One region of the Pseudomonas sp. R151218B TE3479 genome, then DNA from elsewhere that is predicted to be linked to it. Evidence: riboswitches for the same ligand, from Rfam matches in the RefSeq annotation. Region 1 holds a riboswitch; the other holds the start of a gene.
The links. Region 1 has a riboswitch for cobalamin ahead of AB7M32_RS28460 (ABC transporter substrate-binding protein). Riboswitches for the same ligand answer to the same signal wherever they lie in the genome.

Region 1 (7,560 bases):
GCATTGGCGGGCACGATGCCCAGCATGCCCGCCATGATAAGGGCACGCTGGATACAACTTTTCCGTGGCAAGCCACTGCTACACACAGCCTTTTCCCTGGATACCGTTATAACTGAACTAGCCTTTGTCATCGGCCCACCACTTGCCATTGGTTTGAGCATCAGTTTTTTCGCCCAAGCCGGACCCCTTGCTGCGGTCTTGTTGTTGATCGTCGGCGTGACGGCGTTTCTCATGCAGCGGCAGACGGAACCGAAGGTGGTCGTGGGCACGACGAGGAGCACAGGGTCGACCTTGCTTATCCCCGGCGTTCCTACCATCGTGCTGGCACTGTTGGCGATGGGCGTCATTGGAGGATCCGTTGACGTGGCGGTTGTCGCCTTCGCCAACGCACAGGGCTGGCCGGCGTCTGCCAGCTTCATCCTGGCAACCTATGCCCTCGGCTCATTGATCGCAGGCCTGACGTTCGGCGCCTTAAGGGTTTCCATGCCGATGGATCAGCAGTTTTTTATCGGCTCGCTGGTAACGGCAGTCACTGCTGTGTTGCCCATTCTTTCACCGAACGTCTATGTCCTTTCCGGAATGCTATTTTTGGCAGGCATGTCGTTTGCGCCAACGATGGTCATCATCATGAATCTCGGTACGATGATTGTTCCGCCTTCCAGGATCACCGAAGGGTTTACGTGGATGTCGACCGGTGTCAGCATCGGCGTGGCGCTCGGCGGCGTATTGGCGGGCTTGGTCATCGACGTCTATGGCGCGCAGGCAGGGTTCGGCGTCGCGATTGTCGCGGGCCTGGCCATGGTGCTGATAGTGCTTCTGGGGCTGCGTACACTGCGCACTTCATCTGCAACTGGTCACGAAATCACCTTCCAGTGATGTGCATGACTGGCATGCCTCGATCTCCAGAATCCATTCAGCGTGGAGGCGCTAGCTGCCGGGGCGTGGCAGCAATCACTGCCACGCAACTTCTCATGTGGCCGTCAGGTCAATAGATGCCCTGGATCGACCTCCGGGGCAACCCCAATCAGCCCTACCTCCCCGTCGGGGGCAAAGATCATGTCGTCTTCTCCAAGGTTTTCCCGCCAGTCCCCGGCAATCGCGATCTGGAACCAGTGGCCTTGTGCGTCCGCTTCCGCATCCTTCAGATAAGTGCGGTCCAGCTCCTTGTTGTAAACCATCTCCAACGTAGTGCCCGTACCCTCTCCGAAACCGGTATAACCCAGGGCCGATACATCGATCCTGTCGTCAACCGTGAAGCCTTCGATCAGGTCGGCAAAGCTCTGGTTGTCAGTGCGGTAGCTGTCCTCGGTAGAGGTATAGCGGAACACGTCGTCGTTTTGATGGTTATCTGTCCACAACGAAATGTCGCTTCTATCCCCGCCGTTGAGGCGGTCAGCGCCGGCGCCGCCGATAATGACATCAGCCCCCGCACCGCCGTTGATACGGTCATTGCCGCCCAGGCCATAGATGATTTCCGACAAGGCAGAACCGGTAATCGTATCGTTGGCCGACGTACCTTCAACAGTGGGCGCGGTGAACACCAGGTTGGAGCTGTCCAGTTGCCCCACCAGGTTGCCGTCCAAGGCCAGTTCAAACCGTTGCCCGGAGTCATCCGCGTCGTAGCTCTTGAGGTAAGTGCGAGTGCCGTCCGCGCTGGCCGTGATGGCCAAGGTGCCGTCATGGCCGTCGCCAATGCCGGTGAAGCCCAGGGCAATCAGGTCGATGCGGTCCTCAGCGGCGTCGAAGTCCTGGACCCGGTCGCTGTTGTTTTGCGTTGCCGTGCGGAAACTGTCGTTCAGTTCGGTAAAACGCAAGATGTCAGCGCCAGCGCCACCTTGCAGAAAGTCGCGTCCGCCGTTGCCTTGGAGTACATCGTCACCCGCCAAGCCGTGGATGATTTCGGCAGCATCGGTCCCCTGCAAGATTTCTTCACCGGCATATCCGTCCACATGGAGCTTGCCGTCCTGGCTGCCGAAACGGCTATCCACACTGCCATCCGCGTTCAAGCGGATGACGCTGAAGTCCCCATTGCTCGTGCCGGCAGCCAGGATCTTGCCATCGCCCTGTACCGTCAGAGCCACAGGCGTGTCGGCCTCGAAGGTCACCGTGCCATTGGAGCCAAAGCCGGTATCAAAGGAGCCGTCAGCGTTAAGCCGCGCTACAGTCGCCAAGGTGCTGCCTTCGCCATGCCCCATCACGATGATCTTGCCATCAGCCTGTACGGTGACCACTGAATCTTCGCCAAACCCCATGGCGCTGCTCAAGTAGAGGACTCCGCCATCACCGAAATGGGTATCTGGCTGGCCGTCGGAGTTGAAGCGCTGCAAGGCGTACGTCGGATCGCCCCCAGCAACGGCATTGTATGCAGCCCCGACTACAACGCCTCCATCTGCCTGCACCGCAGTAGAAATCCCGCCGTTGTAGTAGGCATCTTCGGGAATGTCGACGGTCAGCACGCCATGGTTGCCAAAGCCATCGACGAACGTGCCGTCATTGCCAATCCTGGTCACTGTGGCCTGGTCAAACCCGCGGGCGCTGACCTGGAATGTGCCATCGGTATTGGCCGTCAGGTCGATGTCCTTGAAGTCATGGCTGATGTCGACCGTAATAGCGCCGTTTTGGCCGAAGGTGGCATCGCGTGTTCCGTCGCTGTTGAAGCGCTCCACCTGTACGCCGGTGTCCAGCGCTATGGCGATAAGCACCTTGCCATCGGACTGTACCGCCGTCAGCTCGTAGCGCGACGCCGGGGCTATGGCGGCAGGGATGCTGTCGACGCCACCCTCATGGAAGCTGGTGTCCAGGCTACCGTCCGCGTTCAGGCGGATAACGGAATGGTTCTGTTCGTAGCCGTAGCTCTCCTCGCCCGGCGCCCCGGGGTATCCCCATGCCAGGTACTCGGTATAGCCTCCGACCAGTATCTTGCCGTCCGGCTGGATAATGATGCTCTGGTTATCATCGAATTGGCCGGTGAGGTCGACCTGGACAGTGCCCGGGCCAGTTCTCACGGTATGGGTATTTGCCATCGCGCTGTCAGTGGTTGCCATGGGTTAATCCTTTAACGGGTGCTGGACCCGTCACTCTAGTAGAGCAATAAGGATTCGCACGCCGCCCCCTCGTTGGCACCAGCAGAGTCCGACCGGTGGTTTGTTGTAGGCGCTTGGCTTCGCTGATTCTTCTCAGGATTTAGGTTTGGGTGTATATCCGTTTCTGCGGTAACGGCCGCTGGCGGTTCCGCCCTTACGGCGGGTCACTTTCGAAAAGCGCGAAAGTAACCAAAGCGCTCTTGCCCCACCACTCGGTGCCTCGCCTAGGCTCGGCATGCCCGAACGTAGGCATTGCTCCGTGGGCCGCCGCGAAGGGCCATCCGTGGCCCAGCGCGGCTACCTCGGCATCCATGCCGAGGTGCCCACTGCGCAATACCTACGTTCGGCCAGCGTGGTTAATGGGGCGCCGAGATCGAGATCAAGATCTAAAGCAAAGCAAAGCAAAGCAAAGCAAGAACGGGGGCACATCCGGCATCTTTGTAGCTGAACTACCGCTATCGCGAGCAAGCTCGCTCCCACATGGATTCGCCAGGTGTTCACAGCATCTGCACACAACACAAAAAACCTGTGGGAGCGAGCTTGCTCGCGATGAGGCCAGCCCCTTCAACATCTTCATCGACAGTGACATCGCCTTCGCGAGCAAGCCCGCTCCCACAGGAGAAGCGCGGTCCCCATCAAGAACCAGGTCGGCTATAAGGCCGCCTCGCGGTGGACGTTGATCTCGGCGCCCCGTTAACCACGCTGGCCGAACGCAGGCATTGTGGAGTGGGCATCCCGGCATGGATGCCGGGATAGCCGCGCTGGGCCATGGATGGCCCTTCGCGGCGGGCCCACGGAGCAATGCCGGAGAGAGGGCATGCCGAGCCTAGGCGAGGCACCGAGTGGTGGGGCTAAAGCGTTTTGCTTACTTTTGCGCTTCTCAAAAGTGAGCCGCCGTAAGGGCGGAACCATAAGTAGCCGTTACCGCAGAAACGGATATACACACAAACCCAAAAATCCAAGACAAGCCCCAAAAAAACAGCGCTTTCCCCTCAGGAAGAAGCACAGTTTTTTCTAATCGGCACCGTGGCCTCGCCCCAGGCTAGAACAGATAGCCTATGTAAACCGCGACGCCACCACCGGCCTGCAGGCCAGCGTTCATGCCGGCCATGACCACCGCCCCCTTGGCCGACTTCGCCAACCGCTGGTTGACCAAGGTAGAAGCGATGAGCGAAGTCGCCGGGTTGGAACTCAGTGCCATCGACAACGCCAGCAACTTGGGATCAAGCCCGAACAACAGCGCCGTGGCCGAACCACCGATTCCCAGGCCCACCCCGACTTCGGTGTACATGCAAGGCCCGGTGATGTCGTCACTGGTCAGGTCGCGACTGACCAACGCGTCGCTGACAAACACCTTGCCGGTGCTGGGAAAAGCCTCAGCTGCCCCCGCCCCACCAACACTCTTACCCTTGATCTGGATGTTGATCTTGCCGAAACGCGGCAGCCGCGCGCCAAATCCGGCACCTACCCCGACGCCGCCGTAGCGGTAGCTGACGTCCTCGCCCTGGGGCGAACGCAGGATGATCGAACCGCCGCTGCCCGCCACCATGACCACGGTCAGGCCGCCACCGCTAGCGGTCTGATACTGCCAGCGACTTTCATTGACCGGGATCGGGATGTTGTAGCTCATACGTTTAAAGTCCTTTATGTGAATGAACCGCACCGCGACCGCGCTGACGGATAGCTTTTGCCAGACCGACAAGCGTGAACACCAGACCGATAAGACCCAGGCCCCCGGAAGTGCCCCACAGCGCGCCCGAGTCATCAACGATGGCGCTGTTGGCCGGCTGCTCGGGCAGGTAATGCACCCGCACCGGCTGACCCTGCTGATAGCCGAAGATGAAGCCGCCCTGGGGGTAGGAGATTTTTTCACCACTGCTCGTGGTGAAGGCGATCTCAGGATGCGAACCACCGGCATTCAAGTGGCTGACGATGCCATCGGCGGTCTGTGCGCGGTCGAGAAACTCGCGTCGCTCAAGCATGAGATTGATGGCAATGCTCAACAGGCCGATACCAATCAGGGCAAACAGCAGGCCCAGCAATATCTTCCCGATGTGTGATGGGGTGTCGTTAGCCATGGCTTGTCTCAGTGTTCGTCCATGAAGAGGGCGATCAGAATAGCAAGAAGCGGCGCTATGCCGCACCTCCCGAAAATCATTCCCGCAATCGCACGACGCCAGGAGATGACCCTCAGTGGCGAGTGGTGATAAACACCCTGATCGACTACCATGCCGATCGCCGGTTCCCCCACGGGACTAATAGGGAATCCGAGATGCTCGCATGGCATCAAACGGAACTGCCCCCGCAACTGTAGGTGCTGAGCCTGCTCCTCAATGGCCACTGGGATTGCCCCGGGAAGGCTGGAGCCAGGCGATGACGCATCAGTCAGGAGACCTGCCGGCCAAGTCAATCACTAACCGGCGGGGTGTCCGGGAAGGGCATCCTTGCGTTGCGCGTCACTGGGCCGATCGGCACTTCAGTGCTTCAGCGGCAGCGTTCGATGATGTGTTTTCCAGTCCGTCCCTGCTCCGTGTACGGTCAACTGGAGTTTGCATCATGCTGCTGCCGCGCCTTGCCCCCCTCGTCATTGCCCTGGGTCTGCCGAGCCTCGCCCACGCGGCCCCGACTCACTATCCCCTGACCCTCGAGAATTGCGGCAGCACGCTGACCTTTGAGCAGTCCCCCAGTCGCGCCGTGACCATCGGCCAGGCCGGCACTGAAATGCTCTATGCCATGGGGTTGAGCGACAAAGTGGTCGGCACTTCGCTCTGGTTCAACGATGTGCCGGTGAAATACCAGGCGCAGAACGACAAGATCGAACGCCTGGCCGATAACGAGCCGAGCTTCGAGGCGGTGATCGGCAAACGCCCGCAACTGGTGGTGGCGGAACTGGAGTGGACGGTCGGCCCCCAAGGCGTGGTCGGTACCCGCGAGCAGTTTCACGAACTGAAGATCCCCACCTACCTGATGCCCTCCGACTGCGAGGCCAAGGATAATCTGGTCGGTGCGGATGGCACGCGACTGGAGGCGTTTCGCATCGACAGTATCTACAAGAGCATCAGCCAGCTGGCTGAGATCTTCGACGTACAAGAGCGTGGCCAGCAGTTGAACGCCCAACTCAAGGCCAGCCTGGCGAAGTCTATCGCCACGGTGCAGGCCAAGGATCTGAAGCAGACGAGCGCGCTGTTCTGGTTCTCCAGCGCCAGCCTGGATATCGATCCCTATGTGGCTGGGCACAAAGGCGTTCCAGACTTCATGCTCAGTACCCTGGGCGTGCGCAACGTGATCGAGTCCGACGAGGAATGGCCGACCGTCGGCTGGGAAACCATCGCCAAGGCCAATCCGACCTTCCTGGTCATTGCCCGCATGGACCGCCGACGCTTTCCGGCTGATGACCATGAAAAGAAGCTGCAATTTCTGCGCAGTGACCCGGTGACCCGCAATATGGACGCGGTGAAAAACAACCGCATCATCATTCTCGACGCCATGGCCATGCAAGCCAGCATCAGAATGTTCGGCGGCCTGGAAACCCTGGCGACGGCCATCAGCGGCTACGACCTGCCGAAATGACTTCGACGCTGATTCGAACGTTGCTGGCGTTGATGACGCTGCTCCTGGCAGTGATTGTCGGTGTGGCCATCGGTGAAACGAGTATTGAACCGAATGTGGTGTTCCAGGTGCTGGCCAACAAACTGTGGGCCGCAGGTTATGCCCTCGACCCGATAGACGAAGGCATCGTCTGGAACTACCGGCTGACCCGTGCGCTGGTGGCGGCGGCCTGCGGTGCGGGCCTGGCGACCTGCGGGGTGATCTTGCAATCGCTGTTGCGTAACCCGTTGGCCGATCCTTACCTGCTCGGCATCTCCGCCGGCGCCTCGACAGGCGCGGTACTGGTGGCGCTACTGGGCATTGGGGCGGGGCTGATTTCGTTGTCGGTCGGGGCCTTTATCGGGGCCGTTGCCGCGTTCGCCTTGGTCGTTTTGCTGGCCCGTGCCAGCCGCTCACCCGCTGGCACCGGGCAGATCATCCTGGCCGGCATTGCCGGCTCGCAGTTGTTCAATGCGCTCACCGCGTTTCTGATTACCAAGTCCGCCAGCTCCGAACAAGCTCGCGGCATCATGTTCTGGTTGCTGGGAAATCTCAGTGGGGTGCGTTGGCCGTCGGTGTGGCTGTCGGTGCCCGTGGCATTGATCGGTCTCGCGGTGTGCCTGTGGCATCGGCGGGCGCTGGACGCCTTTACCTTTGGCGCCGACTCGGCCGCCTCCCTTGGCATTCCGGTACGCCGGGTGCAATTTCTGCTGATCAGTTGCGCGGCGCTGGTAACAGCGGTGATGGTATCGATTGTGGGCTCCATCGGTTTTGTCGGGTTGGTCATTCCCCATGCCGTGCGTTTGTTGCTGGGCACCCGGCATGCGCGCCTGTTGCCGGCGAGTGCGCTGGGTGGCGCGGTGTTTCTGATCGCCGCCGACGTCTTCTC
Region 2 (7,560 bases), 3.0 Mb from region 1:
AGCGCCGGGAGAACGGCTCCCGGGCGGCGGTGCCTTCATCGCTGGCGCCGTAGGCATAACCGCCCCAGTTCAGGTACACCTCGGCCAAATCCTCGCGGCTCTGCCACAAGCGACCGTCGATCGCACCCTGCACACCCGCGCCATAGGCACCGGGCTTGGCACCGAAGATCCGCCAGCCGGCCTGGCGTGCCGCCGCTTCCGGCTCCAGGCCCGACGCCAACAAGGCTTCGCGTTCGCCACGGACCTTGGCCGCCAGAGGGTTCATGTCGTCCGGTTCATCGAGGGCGGCGACGGCCTGCACGGCGGCATCGAACAAGCGGATCAGGTTGGCAAAGGCATCCCGGAAGAACCCGGACACCCGCAGCGTGACATCGACCCGCGGCCGGTCCAACAGGCTCAGCGGCAGGATCTCGAAGTCATCGACCCGCTGGCTGCCCGTGGCCCACACCGGACGCACGCCCATCAGCGCCATGGCCTGGGCAATATCATCGCCACCGGTGCGCATGGTGGCGGTGCCCCACACCGACAGGCCAAGCTGGCGCAGGTGATCGCCATGGTCCTGCAAGTGCCGCTCAAGGATCAGGTTCGCCGACTGGAAACCGATGCGCCACGCCGTGGTGGTGGGCAGGTTGCGCACGTCCACCGAGAAGAAATTGCGCCCGGTGGGCAACACATCGAGGCGCCCGCGACTCGGCGCACCGCTGGGGCCGGCCGGCACGAAGCGTCCGCTCAAGGCGTCGAGCAGGCCATGCATTTCCGCCGGGCCGCAGGCGTCCAGGCGCGGCGCCACGACGGCTCGCAGGTTTTCAATGATGCTGCCCACCACCTCCCAACCAGGCGCGTCGAGCTGCTCGACCGCGCCGTCCAACGCCTGCTCGATCAACTGCGCGGCGAACAGCTCCAGGCGCTCGCGGGTATCGCCGGCGGTGCGCCAAGGCTCGGCGCTGACCCGGCGCAACGCCTCGGGACAGTCGCCCGTCCAAGGCTCGGCCAGGGCACAATCCAACGGATCGAAACCCAACCCGAACGCCTTGGCCAGCGCCCGCAACAAGCTCGACTGTGCGCCTTTGCCGTCGCCCCGGGGGATGCGCAGCAACGCCAACAACGTGTCGATGCGCAGCCGCCCGCTGGGCGACTCGCCGAAAATGTGCAGGCCGTCACGGATCTGCGACTCCTTCAAGTCACACAGGTACGTGTCCAGGCGTGGCAGCCAGATCGCGGCGTCAGCATCGCTGTCGAGGCCGGCATCCAGTTGCAGTTCGCGGTCGATGTGGGTCTCGCGCACCAGGTTGAGGATGTCCCGTTGCAGTTCCCTGGCGCGACGCGGATCGAGCAATTGCGCCTCGTAGTACTCGTCGGCCAGCAGTTCGAGGTTACGCAGCGGTCCGTAGGTTTCGGCCCGGGTCAGCGGCGGCATCAAATGGTCGATGATCACCGCCTGGGTGCGACGCTTGGCCTGGGCGCCCTCGCCCGGATCGTTGACGATGAACGGATAGATATTCGGCAGAGGCCCCAACAGCACGTCCGGCCAGCAATTTTCCGAGAGCCCGACACCTTTGCCCGGCAGCCATTCAAGGTTGCCGTGCTTGCCGACGTGGATCACCCCGTGAACGCCGTAGGTGTGGCGCAACCAGAAATAAAACGCCAAGTAACCGTGGGGCGGCACCAGGTCCGGGTCATGGTACACCGCGCTCGGATCGACCTGATAACCCCGCGCCGGCTGTATGCCGACGAAGGTCAGGCCCAGGCGCAGGCCGGCGACCATCAGGCGGCCGTCGCGGAACATCGGGTCCTGCTCGGGCGAGCCCCAACGCGCCAGCACCGCTTGGCGATTGGCCTCAGGCAGCGCATCGAACATGGCCAAGTAGGCATCGAGGGCCAGGCTTTGGTGGCATGGCCGCAGGTCGAGGCTGTCCAGGTCGTTGCTGACGCCGCCGAGCAACTGCTGGATCAGCGCGCTACCGCTCCCAGGCAATTCGGCCGGCAGTGGATAGCCCTCCGCCTGCATGGCCCGCAGGATATTCAAGGCCGCCGCCGGCGTATCCAGGCCGACGCCATTGCCGATGCGTCCGTCCCGGGTCGGGTAGTTGGCGAGGATCAGCGCCACACGCTTCTGCCCATTGGGCAGGCGCGCCAGGGTGGTCCAACGCTGGGCCAGCTCGGCGACAAAATCCATGCGTTCGGGTACGGCGCGATAGCAGACCACGTCGCTCTGGCTGCGCTCACTGCGCCAGGCCAGGTCCTTGAAACTGATGGGGCGGCTGATGATCCGACCATCCAGTTCCGGCAAGGCAATGTGCATCGCCAGGTCTCGTGGGCCCAGGCCCTGCTCGCTGGCGCGCCAGCCCGGTTCGTTGTCCTGGGCGCAAATGGCCTGGATCACCGGGATATTGCGGCGAAACGGCCGCAAGTGCGGGGCTTCAGGGCTGGACTGGGCGAAGCCGGTGGTATTGAGGATCACCCCGGCCTCTACCTCATCCAGCCAGTCTTCGACCAAGGCCAGGCAACCAGGCTCCTTGAGGCTCGCCACGGCAATGGGCAACGGGTTGAGCCCCGCCGCTTGCAGGCGCTGGCAAAACACGTCGATGAACGCAGTGTTCGCCGCTTGCAAGTGGGAACGATAAAACAGCACCGCCGCCACCGGTTGCCCGGCGTTCCACTGGGTTTGCCAATCGCCGAGGCTGGCGCTGGTTTTTTCCGGGTGATAGATCGCCGTGCGCGGCAGGGTCTGCGGCTCGGCCCACGGATAATCGCGGCCGAACCATTGACTGCCGAGGTTGTGAAACAGGTCCAGGGCATTGCCCAGGCCGCCCTGGCGCAAGAACTGCCAGAGCCGGTCGCGGTCTTCGAAGGCCACGTTGCTCAGGTCGCTGAGTTCCGGGTCCGGACGATCATCCCCCGGCACCAGGATCAGCTTCACACCGCGCCCGGCCAGTTCCATCAGGCGCTCGATGCCGTAGCGCCAATAGCCAATGCCGCCGTGCAGCGACAGCAGGATAACCTTGGCGTGGCGCAGCACATCTTCGAAATACAGATCCACCGAGGCGTGGTTCTGCACCTGCATCGGGTTGGCGAGGCGAAACTCGGGATAATCCCCCGGCAACTGCTTCGCCGCTTCGGCCAGCAGCGCCAGGCTGGAGTCGCCGCTGCACAGGATCACCAGCTCGGCGGGGGTTTGCCCCAGGTCGGCTATGTTGTCATCCGACACGAAACCGCCGGGCTGAGTCCTGAGCAGGTGCATGGCTTAGGCGCTGAGAGCGGCGCGCAACTGCGCTTCAAGCAGCGACGCATCGAGCGCCTGGCCGATCAGCACCAGGCGGGTCACCCGCGCTTCATCGGCACCCCACTGGCGGTCGAAATGCTTGTCGAATCGCGTGCCAACGCCTTGGATCAGCAGGCGCATCGGTTTGTTCGGGATCGCCGCGAAACCCTTGACCCGCAGTACACCGTGCTGGACCACCAGTTGCGTCAGCGCGTCCAGCAACAGGCTTTCGTCGGCTTGGGGCAGCTCGATGGAGATGGAATCGAAGGCGTCATGATCGTGGTCGTCATCGTCGCCATCGTGGTGATGGTCGTGATGGCTATGGCGGCCGTCGATGTGCTCTTCGGAACCGGCGCCCAGGCCGATCAACACGTCCAGCGGCAGGCGACCGCTGCTGGCTTCAATGACCTTGACCGCCGGTGGCAGCTCTTCGGCGACTTCCAGGCGAACCTTGGCCAGGTCTTCAGGGCTGATCAGGTCGGCTTTGTTGAGGATCACCAGGTCGGCGCTGGCCAATTGGTCGGCGAACAGTTCGTGCAGCGGCGATTCGTGATCCAGGTTCGGATCGAGTTTGCGCTGGGCATCGACCTGGTCCGGGAAAGCGGCGAAGGTGCCGGCGGCCACGGCCGGGCTGTCGACCACGGTGATCACCGCATCGACCGTGCAGGCGCTGCGGATTTCCGGCCATTGGAAAGCCTGGACCAGCGGCTTGGGCAAGGCCAGGCCGGAGGTTTCGATGAGGATATGGTCGAGGTCGCCACGCCGGGCCACCAGCTCGCGCATCACCGGGAAGAACTCTTCCTGCACCGTGCAGCACAGGCAGCCGTTGGCCAGTTCGTAGACGCGGCCGTTGGCCTCTTCTTCGGTGCAACCGATGGAACACTGCTTGAGGATCTCGCCGTCGATACCCAGCTCGCCAAACTCGTTGACGATCACGGCAATGCGCCGGCCTTGGGCGTTGTCAAGCATGTGCCGCAGCAAGGTGGTTTTACCCGAACCGAGGAAGCCGGTGACGATGGTGACGGGGAGTTTGGCCAGTGTTTTCATCGGATGCCCTTTGGCAAGGTGGCGGGCAAACCGGACGACAACCGCGGGCACAGGTGTGCACGGAAGATTTCGCCACCGGATCACCCCGCCCGGTTGTAGTGAGAATCTGTCTCGAGGCAGGTCTCCTGGCTGACGGCGGGCCAGTCTTCCGACTGGCGATGGCTGCGCCTTCCCGTGCGCCCTGGATAAAGGGCATGCACAGTGGCCTTGCAGAAACCTCACCGTTCACAGTTGCGGGGGCAGCCGCGGCTTGGACCGCGTTCCCTTCTTAGCTTCGGCGCAGACCGAAGAACCTCGAAGGCGCAAGGCTACGCAGGGTGTGGGGGCGGGTCAATCTCCACAAGGAAGTTCTGCGGTGTCCTTACCACCGCCATCGCGAGCAAGCTCGCTCCCACATTGGATCCCGCAGCCCTCTGTGGGAGCGAGCTTGCTCGCGATGGGCTGCGCAGCGGCCCCCTGTGCATTGACGACTCCGCCCCACCCATGCTCTCCTGTGCGCCTAGTTACGGGTGCCCTTCACAGGGTGAAACGGGAAACCGGTGAATCGTGTGCTTTACTCCAAAGCCACGTCAGTCCGGTGCTGCCCCCGCAACGGTAAGCGAGCGAAGCGTCTGAACCACTGTGTCCCCGGACATGGGAAGGTGACGCTTGCAGGCAAGGCTCAGCCCCTGCCCCTCGCGAGCCCGGAGACCGGCCCATGACTCAAGCATCAACAAACCCGCGGTGGGCGGGCGCTGTTCGAACCTTGGCGGTCTTTCGCCCGGGGTCTCATTGCGCTCGCATCCCCCATGGAACAAAAACAGAGGGAAGCGCCATGTCGACCATCAGCAGCACCGCCCGCACCGCCAGCAGCACCACCACCCTGAGCCAACGCCTGAGCGCCGCGATCCTGGCTTCGATCCTGGGCGCGGGGCTGGTCTATTTCGCCGGTTTCTCCCACATCGAAGCGGTGCACAACGCCGCCCACGATACCCGCCACAGCGCCGCCTTCCCGTGCCATTGAGAACTGACGACATGATCAAGCGTATCGCGCAGACCGCCGGCTTCAGTGGCTTGCTGGCCGCCCTGCTGCTGACCCTGTTGCAGAGTTTCTGGGTATCGCCGCTGATTCTCCAGGCGGAAACCTTCGAGAAGGCCCCGGCGACCGAGGTCCATGAGCACACCGATGGTGTGGCCCACACCCATGATGCCGAGGCCTGGGAACCGGAAGACGGCTGGCAGCGCGTGCTGTCCACCACCGGCGGTAACCTGGTGGTCGCCGTGGGTTTTGCCCTGATGCTGGCGGGCCTGTACACCTTGCGCGCACCGACTCGCACCTCCCAGGGTCTGCTCTGGGGCCTGGCCGGTTATGCCACTTTCGTCCTGGCACCCACCCTCGGCCTCCCCCCGGAATTGCCCGGCACCGCAGCGGCCGACCTGGCCCAGCGGCAGATGTGGTGGATCGGCACCGCGGCGTCGACGGCGGTGGGCATTGCCCTGATCGCCTTCGGTCGGCATTGGCTGCTCAAGCTACTGGGCGTGGCGACGTTGCTGGTGCCCCACGTCATCGGTGCACCGCAGCCCGAAGTCCACTCGATGCTGGCGCCCGAAGCGCTGGAAAGCCAGTTCAAGATCGCCTCGCAGGTGACCAACATCGCCTTCTGGCTGGCCCTGGGCCTGATCAGCGCCTGGTTGTTTCGCCGTGACGGTCAAGCCCACCACGACGCATGAACACTGGGGCGATGCTGGTGGTCGGCCTCGGTTGCCAGCGCGGTTGCCCGGCCAACACGCTGCGGGCCTTGCTCGAACAGACGTTGTCGGCCCACGGCATCACACTTCACCAGGTACGGGCCCTGGCCAGTATCGACCTCAAGCGTGACGAGCCCGGGCTGCTGGAACTGGCCGGGCAACTGGCCCTGCCGCTGACCTGCTTCAGTGCCGAACAGCTGGCCGGTTACGAGCGGCGGCTCAGTCATCGTTCCGAGATCGCCTTCGAGCGAACCGGTTGCTACGGCATCGCCGAAAGCGCCGCCCTGGCCTTGGCCGACCAATTGGGCACGACGCCCGCAACGCTGCTGATTCCCCGCCAGAGAGGCCCCAGGAGCACGCTGGCATTGGCGGTTGTGGCGTAAACCCCGATAATCGCCGTCCAGGATCATGAGCGATCTTCATCTGGGCGACGCTCACCCACCTTCCACAGGAGCCGGTCATGACCGTGTACTTCATCGGCGCCGGCCCCGGCGACCCGGACCTCATCACGGTCAAAGGCCAGCGACTGATCCGCCAGTGCGCGGTGATCATCTACGCCGGCTCGCTGGTGCCGACCGCCGTCCTCGAAGGCCATTGTGCCGAACAGGTGATCAACAGCGCCGAGCTGCATCTGGAACAGATCATCGAATTGATCAGCAGCGCCCATCTCAAGGGCCAAGACGTGGCCCGGGTGCACTCCGGCGACCCGAGCCTGTACGGCGCCATCGGCGAACAGATTCGTTGCCTGCGGGAACTGGACATCCCTTTCGAAATCATCCCGGGCGTGACCGCAACCTCAGCCTGCGCCGCCCTGCTGGGTGCCGAACTGACCTTGCCGGACATCTCCCAGAGCCTGATCCTCACCCGTTATGCTGATAAATCCCCGATGCCCGCTGGGGAGGAACTGGGCAACCTGGCACAGCATGGGGCGACCATGGCGATTCACCTGGGGGTCAATCACCTGGAAAAAATCGTCGACGAGCTGCTGCCCCATTACGGCGCGGATTGCCCGATTGCGGTGATCCACCGGGCGACGTGGCCGGATCAGGATTGGGTGATGGGGACGCTGGCAGATATTGCCGAGAAGGTGCAGGCCAAGGGTTTCCGCCGAACGGCGCTGATCCTGGTGGGAAGGGTGCTGGGCAATGATGTGTTCAGCGCATCGTCGCTGTACCGCGCCGGGCATGCGCATCTCTATCGGCCCTGACACAATCGGCAGAGCCAACCTGGGAACCCCTGTGGGAGCGAGCTTGCTCTCGATAACGACGGCACATTCAACATCATCGCAGGCTGCACCACCGCTATCGCGAACAAGCTCGCTCCCACAGGGGCGGTGGGCACAGGCTGACGACTGAAACTAGTGTGGCGAGGGAGCTTGCTCCCGCTGGACCGCGAAGCGGTCCCCAGGCAACTCATGCGCCCATCACGAAGAGCGCATCGGTTGCCTTGCGATTGCTTCGCAATCGAGCGGGAGCAAGCTCCCTCGCCACACACTCTCCGCAGCGAACACCTATCAGTAGTAG

Region 2: it holds a riboswitch for cobalamin, as region 1 does, so the genes downstream of both, cobW (cobalamin biosynthesis protein CobW) here and AB7M32_RS28460 (ABC transporter substrate-binding protein) in region 1, are expected to answer to the same signal.

Annotation. Positions count from the first base shown of each region.
Region 1 covers NZ_JBRJHV010000001.1:6,491,552-6,499,111, forward strand. Annotated here, with positions in the region: gene AB7M32_RS28435 (MFS transporter) at 1-876, shown strand, start outside; gene AB7M32_RS28440 (calcium-binding protein) at 981-3,044, opposite strand; partial or broken gene AB7M32_RS28445 (nucleoid-structuring protein H-NS) at 3,367-3,453, shown strand; gene AB7M32_RS28450 (hypothetical protein) at 4,126-4,713, opposite strand; gene AB7M32_RS28455 (DUF3592 domain-containing protein) at 4,718-5,161, opposite strand; cobalamin riboswitch at 5,306-5,499, shown strand; gene AB7M32_RS28460 (ABC transporter substrate-binding protein) at 5,640-6,653, shown strand; gene AB7M32_RS28465 (FecCD family ABC transporter permease) at 6,650-7,560, shown strand, end outside.
Region 2 covers NZ_JBRJHV010000001.1:3,447,160-3,454,719, reverse strand. Annotated here, with positions in the region: gene cobN (cobaltochelatase subunit CobN) at 1-3,241, opposite strand, end outside; gene cobW (cobalamin biosynthesis protein CobW) at 3,245-4,309, opposite strand; cobalamin riboswitch at 4,408-4,621, opposite strand; cobalamin riboswitch at 4,800-5,022, shown strand; gene AB7M32_RS15400 (CbtB domain-containing protein) at 5,124-5,312, shown strand; gene AB7M32_RS15395 (CbtA family protein) at 5,324-6,019, shown strand; gene AB7M32_RS15390 (cobalamin biosynthesis protein) at 6,016-6,420, shown strand; gene cobM (precorrin-4 C(11)-methyltransferase) at 6,498-7,244, shown strand; gene nfuA (Fe-S biogenesis protein NfuA) at 7,551-7,560, opposite strand, start outside.